2 regions of the Psychromonas ingrahamii 37 genome follow, and region 2 is predicted to be linked to the other one. Evidence: riboswitches for the same ligand, from Rfam matches in the RefSeq annotation. Region 2 holds a riboswitch; the other holds the start of a gene.

Region 1 (7,418 bases), 2.1 Mb from region 2:
TACTGACCGTCGGTGAAGCGTGGAGCGCAACCCCGGAGACTGCCAAGCTGTATTCCGATCCGGCCCGCGATGAACTCTCCATGGTGTTTCAGTTTGAGCATATCACCATCACCTTTGATCCCGAGCAAGGTAAATGGAAACCTCGGCCGTTTGATCTGCTGGAGTTCAAGCAGGTAATCAGCAAGTGGCAAACTGAACTTGCTGATTGTGGTTGGAACTCGTTGTTCTGGAATAACCATGATCTGCCGCGCGCGGTTTCAAAATATGGCGATCCGGGGTGCTACCGCGTGCAGTCCGCTAAAATGCTGGCGACTGCGCTGCATTTCCTCAAAGGTATACCGTATATCTATCAGGGAGAAGAGATAGGCATGACCAATGTGCATTTCGATGCCATTGAGGATTATCAGGATATTGAAACCCTGAATCTTTATCAGGAGCGTATTGCAGCGGGCGTCTCGCATGAGGATATGATGCAGGGGATCCATGAAAATGGTCGTGACAATGCCCGCACACCTATGCAGTGGGATAGCAGCCTTAACAGCGGTTTTAGTGATGGTAACCCCTGGCTTAAGCTCAATCCAAATTATACCGAAATTAATGTCGAGTCGGCATTGGATGATCCTGATTCCATTTTTTACCACTACCAAAAACTGGTTCAGTTGCGCAAGACCCACGAGGTAATGGTCTATGGTGATTATCAGCCATTGTTTGTTGAGCATAAAAAGGTATTTTCCTACCAGCGGCAGTTAGGTAATGAGAAAGTTATCGTTATTAATAACTTCACGAATGAGCCGCTGGAGCTGACCTTGCCAAAACCACTGCAGGGATTGAAAGGGCAATGCCTGATTAGCAATTATGCGCCGCGTAAGCAGTTAAGCGAGTCACTCGCGCTTGCACCCTATGAGTCTTTTGCACTGCTCATTAAGCCGTGTTAAAGAATACCGGATATATGAATAATAAGTTTCTAATAAGGAAAATAAGATGAAACAGGTTAGTTTGGTCGGCGATGTGGGCGGCACTAATGCACGTCTGGCATTATGTGATCTGGAAACGGGCAGCATTTCTCACTCTCTGACCTATTCAGGTCTTGATTATCCCTCTCTGGAGGCTGTGGTGCGAGTCTATCTGGATCAACAATCGTTGCGTATTGAGCAGGCATGCATTGGCATCGCCTGTCCCATTGATGGGGATCAAGTCTCGATGACTAACCATAGCTGGGCATTTTCAATCAAACAGATGCAGGAAAATCTTGGCCTAAAAAAGCTGACTATTATTAATGATTTTACTGCGGTATCGATGGCGATTCCGGTGCTTGGTGCTGATGACAAAGTTCAGTTGGGAGGCGGTTTAGCCCGTTCCGGTAAACCCATTGCTGTCTACGGGGCGGGCACGGGGCTTGGCGTTGCACATCTGGTGCAGTCTTGCGATCGCTGGTTAAGTTTACCGGGTGAAGGAGGGCATGTGGATATGGCGAGTTGTACTGAGCAAGAGGATGCGCTGATTCAGCAGCTGCGGCTCGAGCTGGGGCATGTTTCAGCGGAAAGGCTGCTTTCCGGACCGGGACTGGTTAATATCTATAAGGGTTTAGTGACCTCCGATCATCGGGTGCCTGAAATATTAACGCCCAAGCAGATTTCAGATCGCGCGCTTTCTGGAGAGTGCCATGATTGCCATCGGGCACTGAGCCTTTTTTGTGTATTGATGGGACGCTTTGCCGGTAATCTGGCGCTCAATCTTGGCACTTTCGGCGGTGTTTATATTGCCGGTGGCCTAGTGCCTCGCTTCCTTGAGTTTTTTAAAGCCTCTGGTTTCCGCGAGGCTTTTGCAGACAAAGGGCGTTTTAAAGAACATCTGGAGGCCATTCCCGTTTACGTAATTACCCATTCGCAGCCGGGTTTACTGGGTGCTGGCGCCTATCTGCGTCAGTCCCTGGGAATCACTCTTTAACGGATTTGTTAGATAATTGATGACTTCTCGGTAAAATGATTTTTCATTATCGGCGGCTATTTTATAATGCTTATTTGAGTGTGCGATACACCCCCGCGATAACATAACCGCTCAGCCTAAGTTTATTTTTTGTGCTTATTAAGTAATCGGATTATAACCATGTTAAATACAAGCAAGACAGTAACAAACAGCCATTATACAAAAAACTGGTGGAAAGAAGCGGTGGTTTACCAGATTTATCCGCGCAGTTTTATGGATTCCAATGGTGACGGTATTGGTGATCTTAAGGGTATCACCGAGCGGCTTGATTATCTTAAAGACCTTGGCATTGATGTTATCTGGATCTGCCCTATGTTCAAATCACCTAATGATGACAATGGCTATGACATCAGTGACTATCAGGAGATTATGGATGAATTTGGCAGTATGGCTGACTTCGATTGTCTGTTGGAAGCTGTGCATGCGCGTGGGATGAGATTGATTTTGGATCTAGTGGTCAACCATACCTCCGATGAGCATCCTTGGTTTGTGGAGTCCAAAGCATCTAAGGATAGCCCCAAACGAGACTGGTATATCTGGCGTGATGGTAACTTTGGTAAGGAGCCTAATAACTGGGAGAGCATCTTCAAGGGACCGGCCTGGGAGTACGATCAAAGCACTGACCAGTATTATATGCACCTGTTTTCCAAAAAGCAGCCGGATCTTAACTGGGAAAATAAGGCGGTGCGTGAAGCTATCTACAAAATGATTAACTGGTGGCTGGACAAGGGGATAGACGGTTTTCGTGTCGATGCCATTAGCCATATGAAAAAGGAGCCAGGCTTTAAAGATATGCCTAATCCGAAGGGACTCAAAAATGTGCCGTGCTGGGATAAAATGATGAATGTTGGCGGTATCATCGACTATCTTGATGGCATGTGCGACAACACCTTTAGACACTATGACATTATGACGGTAGGAGAAGCTAATGGCGTCTCTGTGAGTCAATCCAAAAACTGGGTCGGCGAGGATAAGCAGCGATTAAATATGATTTTCCAGTTTGATCACCTTAAGCTATGGGAAGATAAACCAGATGCTCAGCTGGATCTGGTTAAGCTAAAACAGATTTTTAGCAAATGGCAGAAAGGGTTGGAGAATATCGGCTGGAATGCCCTCTTTCTGGAGAACCATGATATCCCGCGAATAGTCTCTAAATGGGGGGATACAAAGCACTACTGGTTTGAAAGTGCGACCTCTTTAGCAACGATGTATTTTCTGATGCAGGGCACCCCGTTTATCTATCAGGGGCAAGAGATTGGGATGACCAATACCCAGTTTGCCAGTATTGATGATTTTAATTGTGTTGGCGCTAAAAATCAGTATGCCGAGTTGCGTAAGGAGGGGATGCCTGAGCAAGAGATCCTGCATCTGTTGGCACAAACAGGCAGGGATAATTCGCGCACGCCTATGCAGTGGGATAGCACAGTTAATGCAGGCTTTAGTTCCGGTACACCTTGGCTCAAGGTAAATCCAAACTATCAACGTATTAATGTTGCGCAGCAAGAATTGGACAAAGGATCTATTCTGAATTTTTATCGCCAGCTGATTGCCCTGCGTAAGGCCGAACCGGTATTGGTTTATGGTCATTATGATTTATTGCTTGAAAATGATCTGCAGATTTACGCCTATACGCGCACCTTAGGGGAGCAGCAGTTGCTGATTATGTGTAACTTGACAGGCTTGTCTGCACAATATATGCATCCAGACTGTCTACCAAAGAGTGAACATCTGTTACTGGGTAATTACTCTGTGGCCACGCATGGAGCCGAAAATAGTCTGGTATTAAATCCCTTTGAGGCTAGAATCTACCGCCTGTGCAAGGCTTAATATCTGTTTCCCGTTAGCAATCAAAATACTGATTTTTACACCTTCAATAATAACAGATAGTTAGGTGTTGCGGCTCGTTTCACTGGCTGATTGTTAATCAGCCAGTTGAGCTTGCGTTATGTGGTGTTCTTTTTGCCGCTATCTGTAGCGTAATACCAAATCCATTAAATTCATGCCTTACTTTTATGTGTTTTCCGGCGCCTAAATAGATCATCTAATAAGTGGAATTGGTATAATGCGCCAAGTTTAAGCTCTCTTCTGAACTACTTGAATCACACCTCCCCTTTGATATAAGGATTATTTTTTATGAGATCTTTAAACTGCTCCAACAACCTGATGCTTTGCTTATCCTGTTGGCCATCTTTATGGAGATAAGCCCCAATGGTGGCTTTGCTGAAACACTCCTGCATCTGAAGAGGGACAATATCAAAGGTTTCAAAATATGTTTTCATGCCGGCAGGGTAGAGTAAAAGCGCGTCGCTGTTTTGTAATAAATCGATCGCTGTTAAAAATGAGTTGGTATTATAAGTCACCTTTTCATGCAGATAGTGGCGTTTGAGAAAAGATCTCATTTCAGGGCTTTGCTGCTGCAAATGGGCAAAGCGTTTTTTCGACGTCCCTAGATGAACCGAGGGAAAGTGCGCCATATCCTCATTGCTGCAGATGATCACCTACGTCGATGGTGATATTGCTGTGCGGGTAAGCATTTTGGAAGTTCTGCACACAGTCGCGAATAAAGAGGTGCCACCAAGCGTCACCGCAGCCTATTTTAAGTTCGTATTGATGCCTGAGCTTATTTTTATCGAGCTTATTGAGGGTATTTTGATAGAGGTGCTGCATCATTTTCGCTTGCTCATAGAGCAGTTTCCCACTTGACGTGAGCGTGATCCCTTTAGAGTTGCGATTAAATAACTTGGTTTCAAGCTTTTCCTCTAATTTATTCATGTTATGACTTAAGGTAGGTTGGCTTAAACAGAGTTTGTTGGCAGCTTGTGTCACATTTTGTGCTTTTGCGACCTGAATGAATTGAAGCATTAACTTGAACATTGCTGCCCTTGTCGTAATAGATAAATTCTATGATCTGGCCATTATAATAGTGTTTTTGTATGGCTATGTTGGCATCGCTCACTGTGTCAGAAATTTTTCAAGTGGGCAATCGAGGCGAGAAAAAAGTGCTTGGCAGGAAGTTTGCTTTTAGGAAAAAGCAGTAAATTAATAATAAGGCGGGTTGTGAGGTGATTTATGGCATTGCTGCTGTAGGTCGAAATAAGCCCCTTTGATCTAAATTCTCAATGCTGCTCTCTTTTTTATCGGAAGGCTGCGTCCAATTTTTTTCTGCATAGTTAACTAAAGTGAGTACTTTTTAATTAATTTATGATTATTTCCCTCGTCCTTTAACGACCTGTCTTTTCGACCTAAAGGTCCGGGCTTCACGCACAATAGGTGAAGACAATTTACAGCACAGTTGTTGATGATTTCAACAAATCTGTCTGATTAATTTTTTAGTTTTTTGTGTGATTTCTGAGTCTTTCGATTGCTATGAAAATGAGCTCCCTTACGCAAGGGAACCCTTGCTCTTTCAAAAAAACTTGTTATTATTGCTGCAAATATAGTCGGGGGGCCTGAAGGCTGAGATCGCATAGTGCGAAACCCGTTGAACCTGATTCAGTTAATACTGGCGTAGGGAACTATAAGTCTTGTTTTTGATTCTCTCTGCTACACCTATCTTAAATATTTGGCTTGATATAGTTCCTTTTACCCGTTATAGGAGCTTTTATGTCAAACCTTAGTGCAACTTCTACTGCTCAAAATTCATCAACGCCTATCGTGCTGACTATTGCCGGATCCGACAGTGGTGGTGGAGCAGGTATTCAAGCCGATATTAAAGCCATTTCAGCAACGGGCGGTTACGCCTGTTCTGTGATCACTGTGATTACCGCTCAAAACACCCTTGGGGTGTCCGCTATTTTCCCTATTCCCCTTGAACATATAGAAAAGCAACTTGATGCGGTTTTTAGCGATCTGAATGTGGTTGCTGTTAAGGTTGGGATGTTGGCTGATTGCGACATAATCAAACTCGTGGCAGCAAAAATAAGACAGTATCGTCCTGCCTTTTTAGTGGTTGATCCGGTGATGATCGCAACCAGCGGAGACTTATTGCTGAAAGCATATTCGATTAGTACACTGAAATCGGAACTGCTTCCTCTTGCAGATCTTATCACGCCTAATCTGCCCGAAGCGGCGGAATTGATTTCTTCAGATGTGCCAACCAATAAAGAGGGCATGGAGAAGATGATCGGCAAACTCCGTAAATTGAAATTTAATGCGCTGCTGCTTAAAGGGGGGCATTTGATTGATGATGAAAATAGTAATGATCTGCTTATCCTACCTAATCATGTTGAACAGTTAAACGCCATCCGTATCAATACGCTTAATACCCATGGTACAGGTTGCACACTTTCGTCGGCAATCGCCTCCTATCTGGCGCAGGGTAATGATCTTTTACGTGCGGTGCAGCTGGGCAAAGACTATATTTCGCAAGCGATCGCGCATGCCGACGAATTAGATGTCGGGCAGGGTCATGGCCCGGTAAACCATTTCTTTGTCGGACATGCGAATGTCCGTTAGCACGCGGCCTTTATCAGTTAAAAGTCCTGCCCTGCAGATAGATATCTCTGCGGGTTATCTGCGTTATACCGGCAGTAAAGCGGCCACATTACAGGGTATTAATATGAGATTCCCTGCCGGGCAATGGACCTGTATTTTGGGCCGCAGTGGTTGTGGGAAAACTTCATTGCTTCGTTATCTGGCCGGTTTGCTTGATCAGCAAGTCAGTTGGTCTGGCGAGCTTACGATCACACCTCCCCAATTTGATTTGAAAAATAACATTGCTTATATGGCGCAACAGGACTTGTTGATGCCATGGCTGTCGGTGCTGGACAACGTTACCTTAAGCGCTAAATTCGGTAATACTATTACGCCTGTTCACAAAGAAGCTGCCTTGGCCTTGCTTGAAAAGGTTGGACTTTTAGATAGTGCCGACTGCTTGCCTCAAAAACTGTCGGGTGGTATGCGCCAGCGTGTCGCGCTGGTGCGCACATTAATGCAGAATAAGCCCGTGATATTAATGGATGAACCCTTTTCTGCCGTGGATGCGGTAACACGTTACCGCTTGCAGGATATGGCTTGTGAACTGCTCAAAGATAAAACCGTTGTTTTGATTACCCACGATCCGCAGGAAGCAATTCGCCTGGCGGATAAGATCTACATTATGCAGGGAAAACCCAGTTCAGCCGAGTCTTTAAAGGTACCCGCTTCTTTAACACCCCGTCAATTTGATGCCGAGTGTGCACAACTTCAGCAGTCTATTATGGCATATCTGGAGCGCTCAGATGCCTGATGTCAGCGTCTTAGATAGTCAGCCAGCTTCGACAAAATATAAAAAAATAGTTCTTAAACCCCTTCTGCGCATTATGATAAGCGTGCTAATTATTCTGGGTTTATGGCAGGCAGTGGTGGTTTTTTTTGAGATGCCTTCCTTTATTTTACCTGCTCCTTTAGAAGTATTTGCAAGACTGCTGCAACGCTATGACGTTCTGCTTAAA
Region 2 (7,418 bases):
CACAGGACCAAGCACCCCTGCATTGCTACAATTCAAAGCCGGCTCTTCACTATTGGGGAATAGGCAGTGGTAACAAGCAGAATCGGCTTTACTGTGGTCAAAAAACATTAACTGCCCTTCGAAGCGAATAGCAGCACCCACAATTAAGGGGGTTTTCGCCTGTACACAGGCGTTATTAATCATCTGCCGACTGGCCATATTATCGGTACAATCTAAGACTAAATCCGCCAGAATAAGCTCCATCGAAAGTTGTGATTGACTCATTTGAGTATTAATGACGCGTACTCGTACTTCAGGATTAAGTGCCTCTAAACGCTGTTTCATTAAGGTCACTTTAGGCGCGCCTAGATCACTGTTCTGATAAGCGATTTGGCGTTGCAGATTGCTCACTTCCAAATGGTCAAAATCAGATATTACCAGTGTGCCTACCCCCGCAGCGGCTAAATACAGTGCGGCGGGTGAGCCGAGTCCGCCCATACCAATAATCAGTACCTTGGAAAATTTCAAAGCGCTTTGCCCGGACTCACCAACATCTTCCAATAATAGATGACGGCTATAACGTAATACTTCAGGATCCGTTAACATGATTTACCTTAATATTATTATGAATACTTCAAGTAGAGAGCCTTAAACTCACCACTCTTGGCTATTTTTTACTGGATCACTTGATTAAATGATTCAATGGCGATTTTGGGAGAGTCGGCATGGGTTATTGCGCTAACCACTGCAATACTGCCAACCCCTGTTTTCCAAACTGTGGTAGCCCGCTCAAGATTAATGCCGCCAATCGCCACCGTTGGAATATCGGATAACAACTGTGCATATTTTCCTAAACGGCTTAGCCCCTGCGGATCCGATGGCATCTGTTTCGTTTGAGTGGGGAAAATATGCCCCAGTGCGATATAACTGGGTTTTAACTGCTGCGCCCGTAATATCTCATAATAACCATGGGTACTAAGCCCTAAGCGCAGGCCCGCATCGGCAATCATGGGTAAATCCGCAACGTCCATATCTTCCTGACCAAGATGCACCCCGTAGGCCTGATGTTTGATGGCCAGTTGCCAGTAGTCATTAATAAACAAACGCGCATTATATTTACGTCCAAGGGCAATGGCCTCAATAATCTGCTGCTCAACTTGTTCCGGTTGTTTGTCTTTAATTCGCAGCTGCAGGGTTTTAACCCCCAACTTCAGGACTTTGTCCAACCATTCAACACTGTCCAGCACTGGGTATAGCCCCAGTTTCAAAGTGCCACAGGAAGCAAAACCGGGCCCGGCTTCCAATGTCCCCGGCAGATCTAACTCATAACCGATTTTTGACTCGGGTAACACTACTTCCGGAAAATCAGTTTTATTGGTTGGCCAGCCTAAATGGGCTATTCCATAGAAGCCAAGCTTTTTGGCCGCTTTTAGCTCTTGATTCAGATAGGCTTTCGCAACCACCAAAGCATCTTCAATAAAGTAGCCCAAGGCGATAGTTGCGCCAATGGCACTGGCTAAGATGCCCCCCGTGCCGTGACTCTCCATACGAGTCAGTCGTGCGCTGCTTAATGCGATTTCACGCTTGCCATCTGTCCAGTAATCAAGCGCTATTTTATCCACCAGTTCAAAATCACCACCTTTAATCAAGACACTTTGACAGCCCAGCGAGATGAGTTTTAAAGCGGCAGGTTTTAGCGACTCACCACTGATTAAAGCATGACCGGATAAGGTAAGTACTTCACCGGCATTGGCGGTTAACAAATCAATGCAGGGTAGTAAGGCTGTTCTAATAAGCTCAACAAGCCCTTCTTCTGCCATCTTCTCACCCGTCAATGCAACTGCGACCGGATCGTAAATCACAAAAGGTGGCACCGCCCAGGTTTGTTTAAATTCAGCCAATTTTTCAGCGAGAATCTGCACATGTTTCACACTGGTAATTAAACCAATTTTGATCACCTTTGCCTGCATATCGGCCGTTAAACAGGCTAATTGATCGGTGAACATCTGTTCCGATACACTTTCAACCAAACTCACGGTCGCCGAGTTTTGCGCGGTAACCGCGCTAATCACCGAGCAGCCATCAGCGCCTAAGTCTTTAAAAGTATGGAGATCCGCCTGAATCCCCCCACCACCAGTGCAATCAGAAGCACCAATACTCCAAACAAGTTTATTCATATTTATCCTTAACAAGAGCAGCTATCTGCTGACAGCTAACAGCCGACAGCCGACAGCTTTTTTATAAAACTGGCTGATAAATTTCAGCACCAGAGTCGTTAAATTCTTTGGCTTTAAGTGCCATGCCTTCTGCTGCTGTCATAGTAATAGTTTCATCTAAAATCTTAATACTGATCTCACCTGAATCTAATTTTGCAGTGAAATCACGCACATCCTGAGTAATTTTCATTGAACAGAATTTTGGCCCGCACATTGAGCAGAAATGCGCGACTTTTCCGGATTCCTGCGGCAGGGTTTCATCATGATATTCTCGTGCGGTGACTGGATCTAAACCGAGGTTAAACTGATCTTCCCAGCGAAATTCAAACCGTGATTTTGACAAGGCATTATCACGAATTTGCGCACCTGGATGCCCTTTTGCTAAATCCGCGGCATGCGCTGCAATTTTGTAAGTAATTAAACCGACTTTTACATCATCTTTATTTGGCAGACCTAAATGCTCTTTTGGGGTGACATAACAAAGCATTGCACAACCGTACCAACCAATTTGCGCGGCACCTATGCCCGACGTAATATGATCATATCCCGGTGCAATATCCGTGGTTAGCGGCCCTAAGGTATAAAATGGCGCTTCAAAACAATCGTCCAGCTGTTTATCCATATTCTCTTTAATCATCTGCATCGGCACATGACCCGGACCTTCAATAATCACCTGTACATCGTATTCCCAGGCAACTTTAGTCAGTTCGCCTAACACTTCCAATTCTGCAAATTGTGCCTGATCATTAGCATCTGCAACTGATCCGGGCCGCAGACCATCACCTAAAGATAATGACACATCATATAGCTGACAGATTTCACAAATTTCGCGAAAATATTCATAAGCAAAGTTTTCTTTATGATGCGATAAGCACCACTTTGCAAAGATTGAACCGCCGCGAGACACAATACCCGTAACACGTTTTGCTGTCATCGGCACAAAACGTAATAATACACCGGCATGAATAGTAAAATAATCCACCCCTTGCTCGGCCTGTTCAATTAAGGTGTCACGGAAAACGTCCCAACTGAGATCCTCAGCCACACCCTTTACTTTTTCCAGTGCCTGATAGATAGGTACTGTACCGATTGGCACGGGAGAGTTACGCAGGATCCATTCACGGGTTTCATGAATATTACGCCCGGTCGACAAGTCCATTACCGTATCACCACCCCACAGCGTTGACCAAACCAGCTTTTCAACCTCCTCTTCAATTGAAGAGCTTACCGAAGAGTTACCAATATTAGAATTTACTTTTACCAGAAAATTACGGCCGATAATCATTGGCTCAAGTTCCGGATGATTAATATTGGACGGGATAATGGCACGTCCGCGAGCAACTTCCTGACGCACAAACTCCGGGGTTATTTTTTCCTGCAGATTGGCACCAAAACTATGACCCGCATGCTGAAAATGCAGCGCTTCACATTTTACGCGGTCACGGCCCATGTTTTCACGAATAGCAATGTATTCCATTTCAGGGGTAATAATACCTCGGCGTGCATAGTGCATTTGGGTGACACATTGTCCTTTTTTAGCGCGTAAGGGTTTAGGCCGATTTGCAAAGCGCAAATCATCTAAACTGTCATTAGCCAAACGTGCCTTGGCAAAATTTGAGGTGACACCTTCCAGTGTTTCAACATCATCACGGGCAGCAATCCAGGATTGACGTAATTTAGGTAAGCCGGCATGCACATCTATTTTCGTTTTAGGATCCGTATAAGGGCCGGAAGTATCATAAACGGGAATAGCTTCATTTTTTTCAAAAACGGGCTGTTCTCCACTGCCTGCCAGCAAAGTATCGGCCTGATGAATTTGTCGCATTGCCACTTTAATCGGATGAAGTTCACCCTTAATAAAAATTTTTTCTGAATTGGGGTAGGATTCGTTATTGAGATTTTGAATATAGTCCTGCGCTGCTCGGCGGGAGGCTTTGCGGGATAAACCTTTACGGCTGCTGGTTTTTAAATTCGAGTTTACTTGATTAGACATAGCATTCTTTACCTTAATTAAATTGGGTAGTGAGAGTGCTTGTCGAAATTCAGTGGAAAGAGTAAAGAAAGGAGATTCATTTTCTTTATGCTTGTTTCCTACGCAGGTATTAACCCAATCAGGTTCCACGGATTCCACTTTGCTGTACAAAAAACACCTGTTATTGGGTGATCATATTGCAAACTCAGTAGTCTCAGCCCGAAGGCGCTCCGACAAGAGCCAGCAGTATAGAAGAAAAAGCGGGCAAGTTAAATAGAATAACTGAATGTTAGGCATTAAATCAGATCAGAATAGAATCACTCAATGAATGGAATTGGTATAACAAACGAACCAAGTGTTTAACGGCGGTGCAGGAAATTTTGCTTAAGTGACAGCCATAAAAACCTCGTTATAGAAATAACGAGGTTTATTAATCTTAAAAGTTATTTAAAAGAAACTATTTCTTTTAAATAACTTTATCAGCTTTAACTTTTTCGATTACGCCTTCAGCAACATTGTTTGGACAAGGCATGTAGTTTTTAAACAGTATAGAGAACTGACCACTGACTAATGTCATTATACGTAAAGAACTGAATATATGTGCCCAGATATTTTTGCAGGCAGACATAAAAAAACCCCACTATCATGGATAACGAGGTCTATTAATCTTAAAAGTTATTTAAAAGAAACTATTTCTTTTAAGCCACTTTATCAGCTTTAACTTTTTCGATTACGCCTTCAGCAACATTATTTGGACAAGGCATGTAGTTTTTAAACAGCATCGAAAACTGACCACGAACAGGAGTCGCAGAGCTCCTCCGCCCATAACACTAGACTGTCGTCTAATTCGCCCTGCTGCATTTGTACGTAAAAAACTGAATATATGTGCCCAGATATTTTTGCAGGCAGACATAAAAAAACCCCGCTATCATGGATAACGAGGTCTATTAATCTTAAAAGTTATTTAAAAGAAACTATTTCTTTTAAATAACTTTATCCGCTTTAACTTTTTCGATTACGCCTTCAGCAACATTGTTTGGACAAGGCATATAGTTTTTAAACAGCATAGAGAACTGACCACGGACTAATGTCATTGTACGTAAAGAACTGAATATATGTGCCCAGATATTTTTGCAGGCAGACATAAAAAAACCCCGCTATCATGGATAACGAGGTTTATTAATCTTAAAAGTTATTTAAAAGAAACTATTTCTTTTTAGCAGCTTTATCAGCTTTAACTTTTTCGATTACGCCTTCAGCAACATTGTTTGGACAAGGCATATAGTTTTTAAACAGCATAGAGAACTGACCACGGCCTGATGTCATTGTACGTAGAGAACCAATGTAACCAAACATTTCTGAAAGAGGTACGTCAGCTTTAATACGAACACCACTAGTTCCTGCTTCTTGGCCGGCAATCATACCACGACGACGGTTAAGGTCACCGATAACATCACCCACGTGATCATCAGGCGTAAATACATCTACAGCCATGATTGGTTCAAGAAGTTGTGCACCCGCTTTTGGAATTGACTGACGGAATGCACCACGTGCTGCTAATTCAAATGCAACTGCAGATGAATCGACGGCATGGAAACCACCATCATAAACTTCAACTTCAACGTCAAGTACTGGGAAGCCAGCTAGTACACCGGTATCCATCATTCCCTTAAAGCCTTTCTCAATCGCCGGGAAGAATTCTTTTGGTACGTTACCGCCAACAACTTTAGAAGTGAAGACGAAACCACTACCTGGTTCACCAGGCTTGATACGGTAATCAATTTTACCGAACTGACCAGAACCACCAGACTGTTTCTTATGTGTGTAGCTATCTTCAATTTCTTCGGTGATAGTTTCACGGTAAGCAACTTGAGGTTCACCAACAGCAAGGTCAACACCGTAGGTACGCTTAAGGATATCAACTTTGATATCCAAGTGAAGCTCACCCATACCAGACAGGATAGTTTCACCTGAATCAACATCAGTTTCAACTTTAAAGGTTGGATCTTCTGCAACCATTTTACCGATAGCAATACCCATCTTCTCAGTTGAACCTTTATCTTTAGGTGTAACAGAGATAGAGATTACCGGGTTAGGGAATACCATTGCTTCCAGGATAATCGGGTCTTTAGGATCACATAAAGTGTGGCCCGTTTGAACGTTGTTCTTCATACCAACGATAGCCATGATATCACCGGCTTGTGCTGCGGATAGCTCTTTACGATCATCTGCCTGCATCTCAACCATACGGCCAACACGCTCAGTTTTACCCGTAAAGGAGTTAAGGATGGTATCGCCTTTCTTAAGCGTACCGGAATAGATACGTATAAAGGTTAAAGCACCAAAACGGTCATCCATAATTTTAAATGCTAAGGCTTTAAATGTTTCTTCTGTAGAGACAGTTGCAAACTTACCAGTTGGTTCGCCTTCTTCATCCGTAAGTGGTTGTGGATCAACTTCTGTTGGAGAAGGCAGGTAATCAACAACAGCGTCAAGAATATTTTGAATACCTTTGTTTTTGAAGGCAGAACCACAGTAAGCTGGGAAGAATTCCATAGTACGTGTTCCTTTACGGATACAACGTTTAAGTTCTTCCATAGAAGGCTCAACACCCTCTTCCAGGTACGCTTCCATTAGATCATCGTCTTGCTCAACGGCAGTTTCGATCAATTTTTCACGGTATTCTTCAGTCAATTCAAGCATATCAGCTGGAATATCAGTAATTTCATAGTTTTCTGGAAGACCAGTCGCATCCCAGATATATGCTTTACGTGTTAATAAGTCAACAACACCACTGAATTCATCTTCAATACCGATAGGTAAAACCATGACTAGCGGGTTAGCACCTAGTACTTTTTTAGTCTGCTCAATCACGCGGTAAAAATCAGCACCCATACGGTCTAATTTATTAACAAAGATAATACGTGCAACTTTTGAGTCATTCGCATAACGCCAGTTTGTTTCTGATTGCGGTTCAACACCACCACTACCACAGAATACACCGATGCCGCCATCCAATACTTTGAGAGAACGGTAAACTTCTACTGTGAAGTCAACGTGCCCAGGAGTATCAATAACGTTAAAACGGTGGTCTTTCCAGAAACAAGTTACCGCTGCAGACTGGATAGTAATACCGCGCTCAGCTTCCTGTTCCATAAAGTCAGTTGTAGATTCACCATCATGCACTTCACCGGTTTTGTGGATTGTACCAGTCAGTTTTAGGATACGCTCTGTGGTTGTTGTTTTACCCG

Evidence for each region. A riboswitch is a leader RNA that binds a small molecule or an ion and turns the genes downstream of it on or off. The one in region 2 is predicted to bind thiamine pyrophosphate.
Region 1: linked by a shared signal. The riboswitch ahead of thiD (bifunctional hydroxymethylpyrimidine kinase/phosphomethylpyrimidine kinase) and the one ahead of thiC (phosphomethylpyrimidine synthase ThiC) in region 2 are both predicted to bind thiamine pyrophosphate.

The regions. Positions count from the first base shown of each region.
Region 1 is NC_008709.1:2,893,423-2,900,840, reverse strand. Features, by position in the region: gene PING_RS12270 (glycoside hydrolase family 13 protein) at 1-935, shown strand, start outside; gene glk (glucokinase) at 982-1,947, shown strand; gene PING_RS12260 (glycoside hydrolase family 13 protein) at 2,107-3,813, shown strand; gene PING_RS21015 (putative transcriptional regulator) at 4,086-4,460, opposite strand; gene PING_RS21010 (LysR family transcriptional regulator) at 4,465-4,860, opposite strand; TPP riboswitch at 5,418-5,517, shown strand; gene thiD (bifunctional hydroxymethylpyrimidine kinase/phosphomethylpyrimidine kinase) at 5,590-6,441, shown strand; gene PING_RS12245 (ABC transporter ATP-binding protein) at 6,425-7,213, shown strand; gene PING_RS12240 (ABC transporter permease) at 7,206-7,418, shown strand, end outside.
Region 2 is NC_008709.1:459,380-466,797, reverse strand. Features, by position in the region: gene PING_RS01925 (HesA/MoeB/ThiF family protein) at 1-585, opposite strand, end outside; gene thiE (thiamine phosphate synthase) at 654-2,156, opposite strand; gene thiC (phosphomethylpyrimidine synthase ThiC) at 2,218-4,188, opposite strand; TPP riboswitch at 4,267-4,410, opposite strand; gene PING_RS20370 (hypothetical protein) at 5,151-5,312, opposite strand; gene fusA (elongation factor G) at 5,374-7,418, opposite strand, start outside.